DNA from 3 places in the Enteractinococcus fodinae genome. Region 2 is predicted to be linked to each of the others. Evidence: riboswitches for the same ligand, from Rfam matches in the RefSeq annotation. Region 2 holds a riboswitch; each other region holds the start of a gene.
What was found. A riboswitch is a leader RNA that binds a small molecule or an ion and turns the genes downstream of it on or off. The one in region 2 is predicted to bind S-adenosylmethionine.

Region 1 (4,199 bases), 1.8 Mb from region 2:
TACGTAAAGGGACGGATCCTCCGTGGCAGTAATCAACATAAAACTCCATCATTTGGACCGAAAAGAACAAAGATGCCTGTCGAGTCTGGATGATATCTCACTCCGCTTGGTCTGCCGACAACCATCCGATCTCACATCGAAATGATTCCTCTATACCACCGGATGCTGCAAGCTGAGAGGGGACCAGGATGTGGGCCTGTTGCTCAGCGAGGAGGTGAGTACAGTCAAACAAAACATCAACTCTACCGACATTTGATTACGCGCATCTCGGGTCGATGGCGCACCTTGAGAATGCAAATGCGGGTATATCCTTTACACCTTGCGGCCCGAGGAGCGTATGCTTGTCGTTCCCAAGTGAAGGGACACCCGGAGAACCTGCACCAACATCACGCCGAGCTTGCCGAGAGCTTGTACGATAGCGCCGTGACCGATTATCAAATTGACACCGACAACATCCTGGCACGCCACCGTCAGCTGAGTGGTCTCAAAGCCCTGGCCACTTCGGGCCAGAAGCTGACCGAACGCAGCTTCGAGCTCTACGGACCGACAGCGACCGCCGAGTTTGCCAAATGGACGAGTCGTGCTGGGAACTTGGCGGCCAAACCCCAGGTAGTTCAGGTCGTGCAGGCCCATCAGCAGTTGATCCAGACGCACGGCGTCTACGGTTGGTTGCAGGTGTTGCTGACCGGTGCGGTCTATCAGTACCACCGTGATTTGAACATGCAGGGCCGGACCGGCGATGCAACGTACCTTTCCCGGCAACATGTTGACGACGTCTGCCGGCTCGGCACGCACATTGTGCTGAACTATGGGGCACCGACGATCGGGAATCGCAAATTACTCACACATTTTATGTCAGGAAACTACGCTCGCTTGGTGGATCGCATCCTGCCATCGGTGGGCGCTGAGCTCGGTCAAGAACTTTCCGGCGAAGCTCTGGAGCAAGGTGCGAACCCGGTGTTCCGATTGCCGCAAGAAGGCTTGCAGCTGGCCATCGTCCACGAATTGGACCTGCGTCCAATGGATGCGGACGAGCCCGTCCAGGATGACGGCTTCCCGCCCCAACCCGACCCAATCCGCCAAACCGATGTGTCCACCCTGGACGGTGCGGCCCAGCAGATGATCTATGAACTCTCCATGATCACGCGTGCACTCCAGGGAGACACTCCGCCGGAACCCTGGGATGAGACGCTAGTCCGTGCTCGTCTCGAAGCCACCATGGGCATCGCCTGGGCTTCGCAATGCCTCTACCCGCATCCCGAGGTCGCGTCCGAGGAACTTCGACAGATGTATGTCGAGGACCTCGTGGCCCGGGTCGAAAAACTTCAGGATCGTGGCGTCATCGGCACAGTCTCCTCCGATATCTTCGAAACTCGCCAGCTCGTTGAAGAAGCTGCCGAGGGCGACCCTGGCACCGCGGTGCTCTACGAGCGTGCCATGCGCCAGTCCGTGGATAATGCCGCCTGGGTCGTGTTGAACTGGGTACCGGATCTGCAAACGGCAGGTTTTCTGGCCCAGTTACTGCTGGACTATCAGTTCGATGTGTTCTTCGACGAGATAGAGACGCTAGAACTTCCATGAGACGCCTTAGCACCCGTCAAAGAGGCCTCGTCGCCCAGGTTTGAAGGGAGTGCATGATCTAGACAGCAGGGGAAATGAGCGGCCATGATGAAGCATTGCTCATTCGGAGGTCCCCATGCAGACGTTGCTAGACATGCTCATCCCCACCGTACCCGTGTGGGAAGTGATAGTCCGTGGGACGTTGACCTCTCTGGGCCTCATGTTGCTGCTATGAATCGTTGGACAGCGAGAATCCGGCGGTCTTGGACTGACCGATCTGCTCATCGTCCATGCGGCCGATGCCGCCGGGGTAGGTCTGCAAGGAGATGCTAGCTCACTTTCCGACATTCTGGTGCTCACCATCTTTTTCTGGAGCCTGGCGCTGGATGCCCTATCGTACCGCTGGCCGAGATTTGCGCGCATCGTCAAGGCTCGACCGAAACTGCTCGTTCAAGACTGCCAGATTAATCGGCGTGCGCGCCGGCGTGACTTTATGAATAATGAAAAGTTATGGCGACTTATGAAGATTCGTTGCTTCACTGAAGGTTATTTCTTGGCTCCCAATTGATGCATGTCGTGAATCGAGGCTATAGTGCAATACAGAATCTTGAGATCCGGCGTATAGCCCTAGCTACCCGGACAGCAACCCTCTCACCGTAGTGGGGTGCTCTAGGTGATGATTCGGCCCAGCGAAAAAATCGTGGGCAAGTATGGTGCCTCTCACTGAAGCTCCCCAATATGCGCGAGCTGTCGTGTGCGGAAGTGCCACGAATTTCATGAAACGAGTGAAAACCGATGACTTCTACTTCAACTATTGCACTACCAACGTTCGAACAGCTCCTACAAGCTACGGAACACGTTTCGCCCACTGACCTGCAATTACACCAACATTTTGCACCGGTGTTCGAAACGATCGCTGCTGGTGCAAGGCAACGGGAGCAAGACCATGAACTAGCGTTTGATGCCTTTGAAAAATTGCGGACCTCGGGTTTTACTCGCGTTCGTCTAGCTCGAGAGCATGGTGGAATTGGTGCATCCCTGCCGCAATTAGCCGAACTCTTAGTTGACCTCGGACAAGCAGATTCAAATTTACCTCAAGCCCTACACGGGCACTTCATGTTCACAGAACAGCATCAGAATGAATCTCAAGGGGCAGTCTCTGCATGGTGGCTTGCTGAGGTGGCCAAGGGCAAAATCTTTGGTAACGCCCTGGTTGAACTCCCCCCTGCAGCGGGCAAGCGCCCGGTGTATTGGACCGACGCGGAACCCACGTCCGGTGGAGTCATTGCTCATCTGACCGGCGACAAATTTTATTCAACTGGCGCGATCTTTGCCGACTACCTTCTCATTTCAGCGTCGCGTGCAGCTGATGAAGACGAAGGACCATTGTTTGCAATCGTCGACGCAGAACACCCTGGTGTCAAACGAATCGACGATTGGAATGGTTTTGGGCAACGACTCACCGCTTCGGGTACGACCATTCTCGACGAGGTTCCCGTGCTTGAAAACCGGCTCCAGGAATTCGATGTGCCCACCGGAGTGCTCTCGTACACGATCTTGTGGATCGCCTTAATTGCTACCCAAACCGGCATAGGCCAAGCGGCGATAAAAGATATTACCCAGTACGTTGCCACTCGACGCCGGACCTACAACCACGCAACAGCAGAGACCCCTGCAGAAGATCCTCTGGTACATGAAGTCATCGGGAAAGCCTCCGCCAAAGTGTCCGCAGCTCGACACATCGTGCGAGGTGTAGCAGCCGTTGCAGAGCAGTCCTATGTGCAAATTCAAGGGCATACCGATCTGGAAGACCCGGTCTTTCTAGATGCGCACACGAGAGCAAATATTGCACTATCTGAAGCTAGTCTGGTGGTCTCAGAACTCATTTTGGATGCCACCAATCAGATTTTTGAAGTCGGGGGAGCATCCGCGACGATCGCATCCAATCAATTGCACCAGCACTGGCTCAATGCGCGTACCATCGCTAGCCACACACCTTTAATTTATCGTACCCAGGCTGTGGGTAACTACCGAATCAACGGCGTGATCCCACCGCACCACTCGACTGCCCGGAACTCAGAACCGCGCCAGGGATAGATACCTGGCCGCTCGCTGCTGATAGTTCAGGGCGCACCATCCAACGACGGTGCGCCCTGAACCGCGAGAATAACACTACGGTGACCAGTTACGCGTTAGAACAGGCCTAGAATTTCGCCTTCATCGTTAACGTCCATCTTGTCGGAAGCGGGTTTAGCAGGCAGGCCAGGCATCGTCATCATGGCACCGGTCAGGGCCACGACGAATCCGGCACCGGCACGCAGGTTGAGCTCGCGCACGGTCACCCGGAACCCGTCAGGAGCACCCAAGGCTTTGGGATCGTCACTGAAGGAGTACTGGGTTTTTGCCATACATACGGGCATCTTATCGAGGCCGGCTTCTTCGAGTTGTTTCAGCTGCCGTTGAGCGGTCGAGGAGAAATCGACACCGTCGCCACCATACACGTTGGTCACGATGTGCTCGATGCGCTCCCGGATGCCGGTGTCTTCACCGAACATCGGCTGTACGGTGTCGTCGGAGTCCTTGAGAACCTCAGTCAGGTGGGAGGCCAGGGCTTTGGCACCTTCGCCACCATTGGCCCA
Region 2 (4,199 bases):
TGCCACTCTAAAGTGCGACCATCTGGGAAGGTCCGAGCACCGGGCACGGCGCGACGGTCGAGGCGTTCTTCAAACGGTGCCATGTCGTCTACGGAAACGACCCAGCCCATCCAACCGCCGCCCATATTCGAACGAGCTCGAACGGCCTGCCCGAAGGGCGCCTTTTCGGCTGCTGGGTGTTCCAGCACCTCAACGATCTCAAAGTATTGTCGGTTTTTCATCGGGAAAAAGAGGTTGCGCGTCCCGAAACGCGGGTGTACCCCACCGTTGACCCAATCGACGCCGAGAAGCTCGGCCATCCTATCGGCGGTGGCATGGAGTCCTTCCGGACCTACAGCATAAGAAACATGATCCAAGCGCATGTTCATCAGCATGTCACGAAAGCGCCGTTGAAATTGAAATGTGTCACATTATGCTGTTTTGTGGCATGCCCGTCCGGCAGTATTTCTGCCTGTCACAAGGGACTTTAGAAAAAACTTTGCCGCTGCGCTGTATTACTAGAATCCGGCGCCATTCGTTGCGTTGGGGGATGGGACAGGGTACGCAAAACCCCTCGAAAAACGTCGAAACATTTCTCGAGGGGTATTTGGTGCGTGGGGTTTCTAGTAGCGCATGAGCGCCGCAACGTTTTCAACACGACCATCGGAGATGATGACGATATCTCCGGAATTGAGTTTGGTGTGCAAGATCGCCGTGTTCACGTCCCCGGTGCCGTCCGAGGCGTTCAGCGACGGGTTAATAAATAACGTGTCCACACGACCAGCAACTGCCGCCTCGCGGATAAGATCTGGCTGTGTTTCACCCAGACCGGTGCCGGAAACATCTGCGAAACGCTCGTATGCTGCGTCATCATTGGCAGCAAAGTGCGGGCGCACCACGTCCCAACCGGCTTGCTGCAATTCGCGGTTCGTTGAAACGTCTGGATTACCTGAGATGAAATCTTCGGCAACCACCGGGTAGGACGATGCAGCTTTAACCGATGCAACGTTTTCGGCAACGCCAGCTAGGACCATCGGCTGGGAGCGAGCCCTGCCGAGGAGATCTCCAAGAGATGAGCCGACTTCTTGTAAAAATCGTTCAATTTCGACTTCTTGGTTGTCAGCTGCCCCACCGTGGCCGTGGAAGACGGGGCCCGCACCGCCAAGTGAGCGGTTTTGCAGCTGAGATTGACGATCGTCAGTGTCGACGACGTCTTCAAGTGATTCCGGAACGATGTCTTGCAGATCGAGCTGGACCACCGAGTCTTTAGTGGCATCAAGGACGCGTACTTTCTTGCGTGAGATCGCCAGAATATAGTACGCGTGGGATTTGGTGAGGGCTTCAGAAATCGGGCGCAGCACGAAGTGTTCTGCGACATGGGTGTATTCGGACACGGGAACGCCGAGCCGATAGATGAGGTTCAGGCCTTTGGCAGCGAAAAGGGCAAGTGATTCACCCTGCTGACGTAAGAACGGCGCATCAGTGGCGATGGCATCAAAGGAAGCCAACATATCTTTGGCGTCTGATTCGGGGACCCCAGCATTGACGAGTTTCCGTCGTGCTTCCTTGACCAGTGACTTAACACGGGTGGCGGTATCTTGGGGTTGATGTTGTGGTGGAGCGGTCGGCAGAAATATAGTGACCTTTGGCCCGGTGGCTGCGGCCATGGCTTTCAGGTCATCAGCGGTGATCTGATCAAAGTATCCGAGTTGTTCCATACGACAACAATACAACTTGTCATCTCGATTTTGGAGCGTTGATCAGTCCGAATTATTGCGTACATCATAAATTCAGCCCACGGTGTGGATAACCGGTCTCAGAAGTCGCCATTTTGATTGATTTCTGGCATAGTAGTGGGTGTTGGTCACGAGTGTCAGTAAATATGCCCCGGCTTACTGACCGGCAACCCTCCACCGCGGTGGGGTGCCCCGGGTGAGGACCAGGTCTCATGACAAATTGAGACAAGCGCGGGTCTTCGCGCACGTCATTAGCTGCGCGGCAGACGGGCGTTGAGAAGACCCCTTGAAGGTATGAAGGAGTCTTTCCACTTGGCACAACGCGACATCACTGATCAGTCCACTTGGGGTATCTCGACCCGTCAGATCCACTCTGGAATGGATGTGGATTCTGAGTACGGCTCGACACAGCTGCCCATCTACCAGACGACCAGCTTCAATTTTCCTGATACTGCCACTGCCGCCGGCCGTTTCGGACTCTCCGAGCTGGGACCGATTTATTCCCGCATCACAAACCCCACAACCGATGCGGTCGAAAATAAGATAGCCGCCTTGGAAGGTGGCGTTGGTGCGGTGCTGCTGTCCTCAGGACAATCAGCCACGACGCTGAGCATCCTGAACGTGGCTGGTAGCGGTGACTCGGTTGCGGTCTCGGCCTCGCTGTATGGCGGGACGCAAAACTTGTTCAAACACACGCTGCCACGGTTGGGTATTGAAACGATCTTCGTCGAAGATCCGCACAACCTCGACGAGTGGCGCCAAGCGATCAAACCCAACACCAAAGCACTCTTTTCAGAAGTCTTAGGCAACCCTAAGGCCGATGTGCTCGCCCTTCCAGCGGTGGCCGATATCGCACATGAAGCCGGTATCCCGCTGATCGTGGACTCGACCTTAACTCCGCCAACGCTCATCCGTCCGTTTGAACACGGAGCCGATGTAGTCATCCACTCCACCACCAAATACCTCAGCGGTCACGCCAACGGTCTGGGTGGGGTCATCGTGGACTCCGGCAATTTCGACTGGACAGCCAATCCTGAAAAATTCCCATGGTTTAACGAACCCGATGAGTCTTATCACGGCTTGGTGTTCGGAACCGATTTTGGCCCCAACGGCCCACTGGGGGCAAACCTGTCCTACATCTTGCGCATCCGCACCCAGCTGTTGCGTGACATGGGGAATTCAGCCTCACCGTTTAGTGCGTATTTGATCAACCTAGGGCTCGAAACGCTTTCGCTGCGCATGGAACGCCACATAGCAAATGCACAGCGAGTTGCTGAATGGCTCGAGGCGCACCCGCAGGTCGAAAGCGTGCAATACTCCGGGCTGAAATCTTCCCCCTGGTACGACCGGGCGCAGCAGCTCTTGCCCAACGGTACCTCCGGAATAGTGGCCTTCAATATCGTCGGTGGCGCGACCGCAGGACAGAAATTTGCTGAATCGCTGACGTTGCACAAACTGGTCGCGAACCTCGGAGATGTGCGGTCACTTGTTGTTCATCCGGCTACCACGACCCACAGTCAGCTTTCTGAAGCTGAGCAGCTAGCAGCCGGTGTCAACCCGAGCCTGGTCCGTCTCTCGGTAGGCATCGAAGACATCACAGACATTCTCGACGATCTGCAGTCCGGCTTTGATGCCGTTGCCACGAACTAACAAGGAGTGAGGTCATGTCATTGGATCTAGAATCAGTGACCGACCCGGCGACATACGTAGGCCAGTCAGCGCTCACCACAGTCGCGATTGGCGAATTACATTTTGAGACCGGCGGGTACCTGCCAAATGTTGAGCTTGCCTATGAAACCTGGGGGACCCTCAACAAGACAAAAACCAATGCCATCCTGATCCAGCATGCCCTCACCGGTGACAGCCATGTAGCGTCTTCGCAACTGGCGCCCGAAGCGGGCTGGTGGGAATACCTGGTTGGGCCCGGCAAGCCCATCGATACCAATAAATGGTTTGTCATTGCGACCAATATGGTCGGCGGGTGCTACGGGTCAACCGGCCCTTCATCGTTAGATGAGCACAACCGGCCCTACGGGTCACGGTTCCCGTTCGTTACGATCCGGGATGCTGTAAACGCCGAAGCCAAGCTTGCCGACATCCTTGGGATTGAACGCTTCCACGCGGTGCTGGGAGGGTCCATGGGTGGTGGGCGTGCTCTGGAGTGGGCCGCAATGTATCCGGATCGTGTTTCGGGTGTTGGAGTCATCGCCTGCGGCGGGCAATCCACCGCCGAACAGATCGCGTTTGCACAAGCACAAGTCGAAGCCATTCGGCTAGATCCAAACTTCAAGGGCGGAGACTACTACGGCGGACCGGCACCAATTCAAGGCCTGGGGATTGCGCGTCGAATCGCCCACATTAACTATCGTTCCGAGCCGGAACTCAACGTGCGCTTCGGTCGCAAGTTTCAAGGTAATGAGAACCCGCTGGGCTCCCCGGTTGCAGCCCGGCAGGGTCGCTACCAAGTTGAGTCCTACCTGAACT
Region 3 (4,199 bases), 1.8 Mb from region 2:
ATCAGCCCACCTTCGACGGTGGATTCGGTGTTGTAGTCGCCACCGAAAATCGAGTGGGTGACGACGGTTTCTTGGCCGTCAGCATCCCAGTACAACCCGGTGGCATCAGCGGCGACCGCGCCCTTGGCTGCGATGGCAATACGACCGGCAAAGGAGGCATTGACCGGGCCATGTGCCATGAGCAGCAGTGACGCGCCGTAATGTTTTACAGCAGCTACACCGGCGGCGACGTCGGCGGTACCGAACTGATCCTCTGGACCGGTGTGTACAAAGATTTCGGTGGCCCCGGCCTGTCCCAGCGCTGCGATGGTCTCGGCATCGGGAGTCGAGGTGACCACGGCGACGGGGTCGCCAACGATTGAGGCGGCACCCAGTACTTCAGCGGGTTCTGCATTCGTTACTAAAGCAAGTACTTTCGTCACGTAGGAAAGCTCCTTAGATCAAGTGCCGTTGGGCAAGGAAGTCGACAAGTTCAGTGGCAGCGGTATCGCCCGAGACCTTCTGGCCGGCCTCTTTCGGCGGGCGTTCTGCGGCAGAAACCATCACGTTACGCACATACGCGGCATCTGGCCCGGCCGAAATACCGAGATCAGCAAGTGAGGTTACGGCGATTTCTTTCTTCTTGGCCTCACGGATGGCTTTGAAGTTTGGCAGTTTTGGCTCGCCGGCCTTTTCGGTCAGCGATACGACCGCTGGAGTCGTCGCCGACAGCGTGATTTTTTCGGTTTCGGTGTTGGTCACACCGGTGATCGTCCCGTCGGCAATCTCGATCGAGTCCGCGCCCACGATGTGTGGACGGCCCAAGATTTCAGCGATCATCGCTGGGACCATGGCGCCGCGACCATCGGTGGATTCGGCACCGGACAAAATAATGTCGGCGTCTTTGGCCGCTTCGGCCAATACGCGGGCGGTCTGGACCATATCCGACCCTGCCAGCGCGTCATCGACCACGTGAACGGCACGATCTGCTGCCAGTGCTAGCACCTTCCGGATGGCTTTATCCGCGTCAGCAGGACCCATGGTCACCGCCACGACCTCGGTCGCAGTCCCGTCTTTTTTCAGATCGGCCGCGACAGCACAGACCCGTTCGTCGATTTCATCGACCACATTTTCGGATGCTTCCCGAGCCAACAGGCCGGTATCCAACGCGATCTGGCGTTTCTCATAGGTGTCAGGCACCTGCTTCACTAGCACTACGACTTTCATGTCCACCTCAACAGTGATGACGTTCACTCAGACTATATTTTTGTACAATATACCGTACAATCTAGATGCCCCATAGAACCCGAAGGTTACGGAAGCTGTGACCTCAAACACCATACCGTAAAAAGGTAGCGTCCCATGCCGACAGCCGATCTTAACGCCGATTTGACCGCCAAGGCCCGCATTCGTCAGGTGGCCCTGGAGCTTTTTGCGCTCAACGGAGCCGACGCCACCTCAATGCGCGCCATCTCGTCACGCGCTGGCGTCACCGTGGGGCTGATTACGCATCATTTTGGCACCAAAGCTGGGCTGATTCAGGCCGTGGAGGATGATTTACTTAACGGCATTCAGAAAGCGATCGAATATAAAGAAACCGACGCTACCGTGGACGGGGTCGTCAAGAAACTCGATCAGCGGCTGATGGATCATATCGACGCGAACCCGCTGGTAGCCGCCTATCTGCGGCGCATGATGCTCATCGAGGGCAATGGAGAGGGTTCCGACATTACCGAGCGGTTCACCCGCATGGCATTACGGCAGATTAAAGATCTGCGTCGACACGGGATCGCTTCGACGGCCCGCGAAGCAGAAGACCAGGTCATGCAAGTCATGCTGGTCCAACTCGGCCAGGTACTGATGCAACCCTTCGTCGATCAAATCGCCGGCTATTTGCAGCGCGACCCAGAGCAATATCGATTGAGCCTGCGCAAGACTAAACACTGAGGGTGGTTCGTGGTCTCCTGCCGCGTCGGCATAAATATTCACCTGACGCAACACTACTTAACACTGCTAACTAGGTATTTCGTCGAGCTCAATAGCTTGGCCTCTGACCCTACAACGTTGCAATGACGGGGTTTCTTATGTCGGCCGACATGTTGTGAGTAGCCGCTGACCTGGGTCACAGCCAGCCCTAAGACCCGACTGAGACGTTTCCCCATCCCCTTCGATGTAGAGTGACTCTCGATCCGTGAACACGGATCATTACCATCCAGAGCGACTGAGAGATCTGGCTCAACGACGTCGCAGCAACCTCCCCTAGGGGTCCGGTGCTACCGCCAGCAACGATGGAGCCTTTTTGTGATCGCATTTTCTGTTTCTTCCATGTTTGTCGCGCCGACGTTTACCTGGGAACAGCACACCTCGTATTGCGGATCGTCCTAGATACCCAGACGCGGCGACAAGGTGAACACGATCTGTCGCATCACTGCCGAAGCGCACCTCATCCTTATGGAACTTCACCGCCGCCCGGCGAGTATGTTCCTTCGACTCGATCCATAGAGAGATGAATTCATGACTGTCCCACATCGCACACCTTCGAAACTGCTATTTGGAGCCGTGAGTGCTGCCGGAATCCTTGCCCTAAGTTCTTGCGGATTAGCTAATGATGATGATCAGACCATTTCGATGATCCTCACGGAGTCTGGCCCGTTCCAGGAACCAACGAACATAGCCTCCGACATCCTGGAAGCGGAAGGCTGGACCTTAGAGCCCACCTACGTCACCGATATAGTCCAGCCGAATCAAGTGGTTTCCAACGGTGAGTATGATGTCAACTACTTCCAGCATTTGGCATATCTGCGACAGTTCAATGACGATTACGATCTAGATGTCGAGCCACTACTCGCAGTATTTCAAGCCCCCGCAGGTATCTACTCCGAGCGACACGATACCGTGGAAGAGCTACCACACGGCGCGCAAATTGCTCTCCCCGTAGATCGCGCGAACAACGGGCGAGGACTTCTGCTATTGCACGAAGCTGGCCTCTTGGAAGTGGATACCTCTCAGGACGTCACCCAGATTTCTCAAGAAGACATTATCGATAACCCGAACGAATATGATTTCGTCGAAGTAGACCAGCAATCCCTGGCACAAATCCTTCCTGATGTGGACGCAGGCTTTTCATTCACCAGGCTTATCGCAGAAGCAGATCTCGAGGTAGAGGCTACTGAACCATTGCTGATCGAAGAAGATGCAGAAGCTCAAATACCTTATACCGTGGTGATTGCCGCAGCGTCTGACTTTGCCGAGAATGAGCCTGAAAAATACGAAGCTCTACGGGCGGCCTACCAGTCAGAAGAGGTGCAGGAGTGGTTTGAAGGATACATCGGCGGCCTCAAAAAAACCGCATTCGATCTCGACATATCGGAACTCTGGGAAGATTTTCAAGCCACTGAGGAAGCCTCCTAAGGCTCCCTCGATACCAATCACCGGCTGCCTGCAGCGCGATCCAACACAAACTCGAGTGGGTCGTCCACGCATGAATGTTAACAACCTGTTTCTCAGTGCCTCTGACCTGACGACAGGGTTTGCTCCTGCGGGATTAAACACGGTGGAAACCGCTGCAGCGTACCTCTCAGCTGGCCGACAATGGCTCTACCTGCACCTCCGCGCCGCGGAGCATTGTCGAAGGAGCTGAAGCCATCATGAAACTGTCACCAGAATCTGAAGCCGTGGTGAAAGAAACCGCCGGTGTAGTCGCCGAGATCGCCGATGAAGCGACCGCGTTGTTTTATCGCGATATGTTTGCCGCCCACCCGGAACTGCTCAATGTTTTCAACCAAGCCAACCAGGCGATCGGCGAGCAACCCAAAGCATTAGCGGCCTCCGTCGTCGCCTTCGCGGTCCATCTCATCGACCCGGATGCCCCCGACTTCACCCCGGTCATGCAACGGATCGCCCACAAACACGTCTCACTGGGGATTACTGCCTCGCAGTATCTGATCGTCGGGCGGTATCTACTGGGCGCGGTTGCCAAAGTCCTCGGCGATGCCGCGACTCCAGAAATTGCAGCCGCCTGGGATGAAGTGTACTGGCTGTTTGCCACCGCCCTGATCGCTGAAGAAGCCAAGCTCTATGCCCAGGCCGGCACTGATCCTGAAGAACCCTACCGTCCGTACCGGGTGGTCGAACGGTTTGAAGAATCCGATGAGATCTTTTCGCTGCTGTTGGCCCCGCTGGACGGTCAGGTGCCCAGTCACTACACGGGCCAGTATGTG

Region 1: linked by a shared signal. The riboswitch ahead of J2S62_RS00155 (acyl-CoA dehydrogenase family protein) and the one ahead of J2S62_RS08690 (O-acetylhomoserine aminocarboxypropyltransferase/cysteine synthase family protein) in region 2 are both predicted to bind S-adenosylmethionine.
Region 3: linked by a shared signal. The riboswitch ahead of J2S62_RS00310 (MetQ/NlpA family ABC transporter substrate-binding protein) and the one ahead of J2S62_RS08690 (O-acetylhomoserine aminocarboxypropyltransferase/cysteine synthase family protein) in region 2 are both predicted to bind S-adenosylmethionine.

What each region holds. Positions count from the first base shown of each region.
Region 1 covers NZ_JAVDYJ010000001.1:35,705-39,903, reverse strand. Annotated here, with positions in the region: gene J2S62_RS00165 (hypothetical protein) at 1-39, opposite strand, end outside; gene J2S62_RS00160 (hypothetical protein) at 424-1,581, shown strand; SAM riboswitch class IV at 2,164-2,277, shown strand; gene J2S62_RS00155 (acyl-CoA dehydrogenase family protein) at 2,356-3,657, shown strand; gene J2S62_RS00150 (formate--tetrahydrofolate ligase) at 3,753-4,199, opposite strand, start outside.
Region 2 covers NZ_JAVDYJ010000001.1:1,867,198-1,871,396, reverse strand. Annotated here, with positions in the region: gene J2S62_RS08700 (VOC family protein) at 1-368, opposite strand, end outside; gene J2S62_RS08695 (baeRF3 domain-containing protein) at 603-1,697, opposite strand; SAM riboswitch class IV at 1,842-1,953, shown strand; gene J2S62_RS08690 (O-acetylhomoserine aminocarboxypropyltransferase/cysteine synthase family protein) at 2,028-3,365, shown strand; gene metX (homoserine O-acetyltransferase MetX) at 3,380-4,199, shown strand, end outside.
Region 3 covers NZ_JAVDYJ010000001.1:65,519-69,717, reverse strand. Annotated here, with positions in the region: gene J2S62_RS00325 (electron transfer flavoprotein subunit alpha/FixB family protein) at 1-422, opposite strand, end outside; gene J2S62_RS00320 (electron transfer flavoprotein subunit beta/FixA family protein) at 436-1,233, opposite strand; gene J2S62_RS00315 (TetR/AcrR family transcriptional regulator) at 1,342-1,926, shown strand; SAM riboswitch class I at 2,185-2,274, shown strand; gene J2S62_RS00310 (MetQ/NlpA family ABC transporter substrate-binding protein) at 2,494-3,390, shown strand; gene J2S62_RS00305 (globin domain-containing protein) at 3,627-4,199, shown strand, end outside.